Regions from separate parts of the Bacillus sp. KNSH39 genome, predicted to be linked through region 4. Evidence: riboswitches for the same ligand, from Rfam matches in the RefSeq annotation. Region 4 holds a riboswitch; each other region holds the start of a gene.
What was found. Region 4 has a riboswitch for S-adenosylmethionine ahead of ACUL40_RS20745 (ABC transporter permease). Riboswitches for the same ligand answer to the same signal wherever they lie in the genome.
Positions count from the first base shown of each region.

Region 1: another riboswitch for S-adenosylmethionine. It lies ahead of metI (cystathionine gamma-synthase/O-acetylhomoserine thiolyase); the one in region 4 lies ahead of ACUL40_RS20745 (ABC transporter permease).
Region 2: another riboswitch for S-adenosylmethionine. It lies ahead of ACUL40_RS17260 (methionine ABC transporter ATP-binding protein); the one in region 4 lies ahead of ACUL40_RS20745 (ABC transporter permease).
Region 3: another riboswitch for S-adenosylmethionine. It lies ahead of ACUL40_RS05235 (ECF-type riboflavin transporter substrate-binding protein); the one in region 4 lies ahead of ACUL40_RS20745 (ABC transporter permease).

Region 1 is NZ_JBQXYO010000001.1:2,670,347-2,672,548, forward strand. Features, by position in the region: gene ACUL40_RS13615 (bifunctional homocysteine S-methyltransferase/methylenetetrahydrofolate reductase) at 1-260, opposite strand, end outside; SAM riboswitch class I at 331-440, opposite strand; SAM riboswitch class I at 644-754, shown strand; gene metI (cystathionine gamma-synthase/O-acetylhomoserine thiolyase) at 849-1,961, shown strand; gene metC (cystathionine beta-lyase) at 1,958-2,202, shown strand, end outside.
Region 2 is NZ_JBQXYO010000001.1:3,355,057-3,357,258, reverse strand. Features, by position in the region: gene ACUL40_RS17275 (toprim domain-containing protein) at 1-7, shown strand, start outside; gene ACUL40_RS17270 (thioredoxin family protein) at 11-319, shown strand; gene ACUL40_RS17265 (hypothetical protein) at 472-816, shown strand; SAM riboswitch class I at 942-1,049, shown strand; gene ACUL40_RS17260 (methionine ABC transporter ATP-binding protein) at 1,228-2,202, shown strand, end outside.
Region 3 is NZ_JBQXYO010000001.1:1,052,834-1,055,035, reverse strand. Features, by position in the region: gene ACUL40_RS05240 (ABC transporter ATP-binding protein) at 1-252, opposite strand, end outside; gene ACUL40_RS05235 (ECF-type riboflavin transporter substrate-binding protein) at 263-811, opposite strand; SAM riboswitch class I at 952-1,067, opposite strand; gene ACUL40_RS05230 (aspartate/glutamate racemase family protein) at 1,221-1,901, shown strand; gene ACUL40_RS05225 (macrolide family glycosyltransferase) at 1,992-2,202, opposite strand, start outside.
Region 4 is NZ_JBQXYO010000001.1:4,041,966-4,044,167, reverse strand. Features, by position in the region: gene ACUL40_RS20745 (ABC transporter permease) at 1-705, opposite strand, end outside; SAM riboswitch class I at 842-947, opposite strand; gene ACUL40_RS20740 (DUF3951 domain-containing protein) at 1,115-1,330, shown strand; gene ACUL40_RS20735 (hypothetical protein) at 1,347-1,850, opposite strand; gene ACUL40_RS20730 (hypothetical protein) at 2,124-2,202, shown strand, end outside.

The DNA of each region.
Region 1 (2,202 bases), 1.4 Mb from region 4:
TTTACTGCCGCTCTATTAATTTCTGTAACTTGATTTTCTAAACCATACATACGTAATTTCGCCTCATTTGCTCCATACGTATTCGTTTGAATTACATCTGCTCCAGCAGCTACATATTGTTTATGAATCGATATAATTAAGTCTGGATCAGATACATTCAATTCTTCAAAGCTACTTTGCAAACCATGTGAATGCAATAACGTCCCAACCGCACCATCACCTATTACAATTCCTTTTGATAATAAATCTAGTAATTTCACGACTCTCCCTCATTTCTATCAATATAAAAACCCCCTCTTCACTTTGAAGAGGGGGACATAATCGTTCCTCCTCTTATTATGCAAAACATTCGTTTTGCAGGTATTAGCACCGTTTCAAACATTTCGTTTGAAGGTTGCCGGGTTTCACAGGGCCTTTCCCTCCACCGCTCTCAATAAGAGTTGTCTTTATTATTTTATTTATGTAGCTAAAAGGAAATGCGTTCCCCTTTTAACAATGTTTGTTAATTTTTTAATAAATTTAGCATGCACAAAAGTAAAAGTCAATGACACTTGCGGAAAAATAAAAATTATTTAAAATAAAGTTGCAATTCAGTTATATTTTATTGTAAAGTTAAAAACATAATAAAAATTTCATACGAACATTCTTATCTAGAGAGGTAGAGGGACTGGCCCTGTGACGCCTCAGCAACCATTAACATTTTGTTAATAAGGTGCTAATTCCAGCAAATTGTGAAAGATTTGACAGATGAGAAGAAGACTCTATTCAAACCGAAAGCCTTCTTCTTAGAAGGCTTTTTTTATTTTATATTCACTTAATGTTTCAATTTAAAAAGGAGGAATTTTCATATGTCAACAATCGAAACAAAACTAGCACAAATCGGAAATCGCAGTGAAACTACAACCGGAACGGTTAATCCACCAGTTTATTTCTCAACCGCTTATCGTCACGAAGGAATTGGTAAATCTACTGGCTTTGACTATTCACGAACTGGCAATCCAACTCGAGGTCTTTTAGAACAGGCGATCGCAGACTTAGAATATGGCGAACAAGGTTATGCCTGTAGTTCAGGGATGGCGGCTGTTCTCCTCGTCCTTTCTCTATTCCGCTCTGGAGACGAACTTATTGTATCTGAAGATTTATACGGGGGAACGTATCGATTATTTTCTGAGCATGAAAAAAAGTGGAATGTTCGATGTAGATACGTAAATACACAGTCTATTAAACAAATTGAGCAAGCTATCACAACTGAAACGAAGGCTATTTTCATAGAAACTCCAACTAATCCATTAATGCAAGTTACTGATATTGCTGCTGTCGCAACTGTAGCGAAAAGGAACGGACTACTCCTTATTGTAGACAACACTTTCTACACACCTTATATACAGCAACCATTAACAGAAGGTGCTGACATTGTACTTCATAGCGCAACGAAATATTTAGGGGGACATAACGATGTACTAAGCGGGCTTGTCGTTGCAAAAGGAAAGGAACTTTGCGAGGAAATCGCTCATTATCATAATGCATCAGGTGCAGTTTTAAGCCCATTTGACTCATGGTTATTAATTCGCGGTATGAAAACGTTAGCGCTTCGCATGAGGCAACATGAAGAAAATGCGAAAGCAGTTGTTGCGTATTTAAATGATGAAGACGGGGTGACAGATGTATTTTATCCAGGAAGAGGCGGCATGATCTCATTCCGCCTTAAAGATGAAGCTTGGATTAATCCATTCTTACAATCTTTATCCTTAATTACATTTGCCGAAAGTCTTGGTGGTGTAGAAAGTTTAATGACTTATCCAGCAACGCAAACACATGCTGATATTCCTGAAGAAATTAGAACAGCAAACGGCGTATGCAATCGTCTTCTTCGATTCTCAGTTGGCATTGAAAATAGTAACGATTTAATTCAAGACTTAAAGCAAGCAATTAAACTCGTAAAAGAAGGTGTAAGAATATGAGCTATTCTATAGATACACTCTTACTACACAACCAATATAAACACGACTCGCAAACAGGCGCTGTGAACGTTCCTATTTATAACACATCAACTTTTCACCAGTTTGATGTAGATACGTTCGGAAAATATGACTATAGCAGGTCAGGAAATCCAACTCGTGAAGCTCTTGAAGATATCATTGCTTTATTAGAAGGCGGAACAAAAGGATTCGCCTTTGCATCAGGCATTGCAGCGATTTCCAC
Region 2 (2,202 bases), 690 kb from region 4:
ACGGTAAGGAATGATAGAAGTGATTGATTGGACAGGAGCCGAAGCTACAGCCCTAATAGAGAACGAAGAAAAAACAGTATTATATGTATATACTCCAATGTGTGGAACATGCCAATTAGCAAAAAAGATGTTAACAGTGGTTGAGATGACAATTGAAGATTTGAAAATTGGGATGTTAGATTTAAATTATGCTCCGCATTTAGCAAAAGAGTATGGGATTGAAAGTGTACCTTGTTTACTTGTTTTTGAAAATGGGACACTGATGAAGAAGATATACGCATTTCATTCGGTTGAATATTTATATACGGAATTAAAGTAGGCGGCAAAAATTTTGCCGCCTCGACATATTTCTTGGGAAATATGTCGAGATGCAGGATGGATACAGTATTTGTCGAGCGAAAATAACAGGATTGCTCTTTAGTGAGAGGGAATGATATGTAATAGAAAGTGATATGAAGGATGTGATTTAGGGTGAGATTATATTCTTTGCTTCAATCATTTGTAAATTACGCTAATGGTCAATATCATTTAGAACCGCTTTTAAGACAAGAAGAAAAAACTGTTAATTTTCGCTTTGGAGATGAAAGTTGTTCGTTACAAATTTCAAGAGATTATATAGAGTTGGTACATGAGGAAAGAGGAACGGAACAAATCATTTGCTTAGATGAAAAGGATATAGAACAATTGGTGAATGGAAATGTACGATTGCAAATGCTAATGAATGATGGACGTGTACAATATTCGGGAACGTACCGAACGATGTTATTAGTGGAATCGATGTTTCATATATGTAAACCGATGTCAGTAGGTGCTTAAAATTCTGAAGTTTCATTTTTTGCGAAAATTTCTGTTGACATGGTGAGTGTATATTGATACAATTCAAGTCATAAAATATAGACAATTTCATAAATTTCAAATCAGACGAAAATTGAATCTGATTTCTCTTATCAAGAGAGGTGGAGGGACTGTGCCCTGTGAAGCCCGGCAACCGTCAACTTATGTTGAAATGGTGCCAATTCCTGCAAAGCAAATGCTTTGAGAGATGAGAGAGAGGGATAATGTTGTTATATACGCATAAAAACCTTTCTGCTTCTCTAAAGCAGAAAGGTTTTTTTATTGTTTGAATGTGGAGGACATTCAAATAATAAAAGTAATGATAACAGTGGACTACACGCATTAAAAATAAAAAATTGCGGAGTCGACCTAAACAAAAAAGGGGTGAACATCATGATTCTATTAGAGAATGTAAGGAAAATATATAAGGCGAAAAGCGGTGATGTCACTGCTGTAGATAACGCCAATTTAAAAATAGATAAAGGTGAAATATTTGGTGTTATCGGATATAGTGGCGCTGGAAAAAGTTCTTTAATTAGATTGTTCAATCAGTTGGAGAAACCAACTTCTGGCCAAATTACAATTGCAAATCGTGTCATTTCAGCAATTACAGGAAGCGAACTTCGTAAGGCAAGGCAAGAAATTGGAATGATTTTTCAGCACTTCAACTTACTTTGGTCACGAACAGTACGTGAAAATATAGAGTTTCCACTTGAAATTGCAGGTGTTGATAAAGCGAAGAGAAGAAAACGTGTTGATGAATTAATTCATCTTGTTGGATTAGAAGGAAGAGGAGACGCGTACCCATCTCAGCTGAGCGGGGGACAAAAGCAACGCGTTGGGATTGCAAGAGCATTAGCTAACAATCCACAAGTGCTTTTATGTGACGAAGCAACGTCAGCTCTTGATCCGGAAACGACAGATCAAATTTTGGATTTACTATTAGACATTAATAAGCGCCTTGGTTTAACAATTGTACTCATTACACATGAGATGCACGTAATTCGAAAGATTTGTAATCGTGTTGCGGTAATGGAGAAAGGAAAGATTGTAGAAACAGGTCCAGTACTTGATGTATTCCGTAATCCGAAGCAAGATATTACGAAACGATTTGTACAGCAGTTAACGGATTCTGAAGATACAAATGAAACGATTGAAAGTTTAATTGAAAAATATCCAGATGGAAAAGTAATTCGTTTGCAGTTTATCGGTGAGGCTGTAGAAAGACCAGTGCTTCAACGATTGATGCAACGCAGTGATATAGAAGTTAGCATTTTGCAAGGAAATATCGCACAAACGAATAACGGTTCTTACGGTAGTTTAGTCGTTCATTTAAATGGTGAGGAAACAGCGATCCAGCAAGCAATA
Region 3 (2,202 bases), 3.0 Mb from region 4:
ACTTTGTTCAAAAATACTTCCTTCCCTTGGGTCTTTACCGGCAATTAAAACGTTACCTGTGCTATTCCCTTCGTAAGAAAATGGGATTAGCCCATTTATACAATGAGCTAATGTCGACTTTCCTGAACCACTTCGTCCAGCAATTAGCACTTTTTCCCCAGGGTATATATGAAAGGTAATATCACTTAAAGTAGGCTGCGCAGCATGCCCATATTGAAAGGTGAATTGTTCAAACGAAATAATTGGTTGCATGTTAACATCCCTACTTTTCAATTTTTAAATGTGTATGTTTCTTATTGGATTTCGCCAAACCAATTGTAAGTGGCAATCCAAGTACTAAGAAAACGATGACATCGGAAATTGTTGCTCCTAATACTTGTATAACAATTTTGTCAAATGGTTCTCCCATCACAATAATATCGAATGCCCCAGCAAATATAATAGCAATGACAATACCAACTAGCCCAGTAATTGCTAAATAAGAAATATCCCCCTTGTTAAACGACCCGTTTTTCACACTAAAACCAACTCTTTTTTGAATAAGCCCCATTGAAAAACCAATAATTCCTGAACTAATAACCCATCCCCACCAAATACCCCATCCAGCAATCGTATCTGTTACGGTATGACCGATAAGTCCGATTAACAGTCCTGCCACTGGACCAAATAATGCTCCAAAAACAGTTAATATAGCTAATGCTGGTTTAATAAATGTATTCGGTGCAATAGAAAATCCCCAAAGTCCTAATATCCCGTATAATGCTGCTCCAATACCGATTGCTACTACTAACTTTGTTGATAATTTATTCATGACAATTCCCCTCTCATATTAGTCAACTTTTATTACTCTATATTTAATTTAAAAATGAATTATGCATCGACACTCCCTTTCTATACAACAAAAAAATGACCTCTTACATAAGAGGTCACTTTCTTTCACTTTCAAGAATCCTCTTATCTTTCAAAAAACACATCGTGTCCTCTGCGGAATTAGCACCTTCCTATAAAATTGCATAGGGGTTGCTGAGGTTTCTTAGGGCCGTTCCCTCCACCTCTCTGGATAAGTATTAATTTGTAATTCGTATTATGGCACTAAAGAATGTAAATTTCAACACTTTTCTTACTATTTTTATTTTTTATTAAATAGCGCATTTAAATCATTGTATTCTTATCGGAATTATGAAATAATGAGTTCAAAATCGTTTCGGGAGGAATGCATTATGAAAGTTATTGGTTTGATTGGAGGATTAAGTTGGGAATCTACATCATTATACTATAAACATATTAATACACTTACACTCTCTCAATACGATCAAAATGCGAAGCTAATTTTATATAGTATGGACTTTGGTGAAGTAACTACTTTATTACAAAACCATCAATATGAAGAAGTGAAAAATGAACTAGTTACAGTTGCAAAGAAAGTTGAAAAATCTGGGGCTGAATGTTTATTAATGTGTTCAAATACTGTACATCTATTTGCCGAGGAGGTAGAACAAGCAATATCTATCCCGCTTCTTCACATTGGTGATGTAAGTGCTAAAGAAATGGTAGAACAGAATATAAAACGTATCGGACTATTAGGAACAAAACAAACGATGGAGCAAGATTTCTATAAATCACGATTAGCGAAATATAACATTGAGACAATTATCCCAAATGACGAGGAAAGAACTTTTATCCACCATGTCATATTAGATGAATTAAGTAGAGGGATCATTTCAGAAACATCTAAAAAAAGGTTATTACAAATTACAAAATCATTAATTCAAAACGGCGCTGAAGGTATATTATTAGGCTGCACTGAAATACCTTTACTCATCTCCCAAAATGATCTTACTGTTCCCGTTTTTGATACTGCTTTTTTACATGCAAATACTGCTGTACAATTTGCTGGATAAGAATACACAAGCATAAAGGTGAGAACCTCTATGCTTGTATACAGTTACGACTAATTATCCCGCTATTTGCAGGCAGTAAAGCCCCACCAATTAAAGTTTTACTTTATTTAAAAGAGATTCAATAACTGCAATGGCTTCTTTTGAACCACCACATTCTAAAAAGCTATCATTAAGTTTTCTTATACCATGTTTATACTTTTCATTTGAAAGTACATCTGTTACGGCCTCTTTTAAAGTGTGTACATTAACATGTTCTTTCAATAGTCTATGTGCCGCTTCAAGCTCAGTTAATCTTTGCGCT
Region 4 (2,202 bases):
TGGTCCAACAAATGTAAGTACCGGAACAATTGCATTTCGAAGAGCATGTCTTATAATAATCTTCTTAATCGGTATACCTTTCGCTCTCGCTAACTTAATATAATCACTCTGCAGTACTTCGATCATATTAGAGCGAACAAATCTTGTAATCACTGCGATTGGTCCTAACGCTAATGCAAAGGATGGCAATACCGTATGTTCAAATGTACCCCAAGAAGCTACTGGTAAGAGCTCGAATTGAATAGCGAATACTTGTATAAATAGTGGTGCTAAAATAAAGCTCGGAATAGAAATACCGAGGATGGCAAGTAAACTTACACCGTAATCAATTACCTTCCCATGATAGAGAGCAGCAAATGTACCTGCAGCAATTCCGACTAGCAATGAAATAATAAGTGCTTGTAAACCAATAATTGCTGATGGACCAAAACCAGTTGTTATAATTTCTGATACACCTTGCCCGGTTGATTGAACAGATTCACCAAAATCAAAATGAACTACGCCGTCTAAATAAGCAACATATTGATTCCATAACGGTTCATCAAGGTGATACTTCGCTCTCATGTTTTGGATCACTTCTTCAGGAAAGATTTTTGCATCTGATGAAAATGGATCCCCCGGAATAATATGCATAATTAGAAATGTCACCGTCGTAATAACCCATAGCGTGAACACCATAACTGATAATTTTTTAATTACATACACCCTAATAACCCCCTAAACACATATATTTACTTAGTTTTATAAACGTACTTTTTCCATTACTCCCTTTTCTCTTTTTAGAATACAAAAAGCCTTGATCTTAAAAAATAAGATCAAGGCTTAATAAACAAAGGCCCATCACTTATCTTTCAAGACTTGCTTGCTGGAATTAGCACGGTGTTCCTATTACAGAACCCGCTGCTGAGGTGTCATAGGGCCAGTCCCTCTACCTCTCTGGATAAGTAAATTGCTATATTATTATTTGGTTCAAATTGTATATTTCGAATTATAATTCTGAAAAAATGAAAAGTCAATCAAATTGGATATATTTAGAAAAATCAGTTTTTAATACTTTTATTTATCTATATCGTATTTCGCTTATAATAAAAAAAGATATGAAAGGAGTTATAAGATGGACCCCTTACTTCTAGCTACTATAGGATTACCCTTAACAATCGTTATACTTGTCATCATCGGCTTCTACAAACTCTTCATCAAAAAGAAAAGTATCACTTCTTTTTATACCCCTTTCGATAATATTACCGGGCAAACTATTTCCGAATTTCACGAAGAACAGAAGATATTAGTATCCGAGGATGAAGATGGAGATGGCAAGAAGAAAAAATAACCTTGCATAGGCAAGGTTATTTTTTCGTTTCTGCTTGAAAACGTTTATAGTATGTCGATGCTGTTGCAAAATTAATTTCTATATCACGAATCAACGATGAATCTTCTTCTTTAGCTAACTTCTGTAATTTTTTCATTGCTTGTTCTGATTCATTCAAGAAACCAACATATACCTCATGTTCTTGCTCTTTCGATTTTGGAACACGAATTTCTTTACGTATATGATCAATATCTTCTAACATGCTAGTTGTTACCTTTTGCACATCTTCTTTATATGTAGCAGTCGTTATTTCCTTACCGCCCTTTTCTTTTGCCACTTCAAATAACTGCAGTGCGTTATTAATTTCTTTATTCATTTTCAAATCGTATTTTTCATGTACTGCAAGGTATTCTTTCATTTCTTCTGTTTGTTCTGTAGATTGCTCTACCTTTTCTTTCGGTTCTTTCGTATCCTTATTTCCATTACATCCTGCTAGAAGGATCATACTTCCCATTACAGCAATACCCAAAACCTTCTTCATCTCTTCTTCTCCTTTTATCTACAGCTACTACTCATTATAGTTTCTTTTATCTCCACTTGTTATTATACCGAGAACATCCTACTTTTTACACTTAAGACGACATCGTAACATGTATACCAACATGTTTGTCACAGTATCGTCACTTTATACAAATAACTTTTGCACTGCTTTACTACTCACCTTACAAAACTGTAAGCACACATAAAGAACAAACCATGCTAGACTTACATATGCATAACGCAAACATATGTAAGGTTTTAAGGAGAATCATCTATGTACAACACAATACCTTTTATGGGAGAAGATATTCGTGTCCTTATTCGCGAAAAATCACTTCATATCGAAAATACAG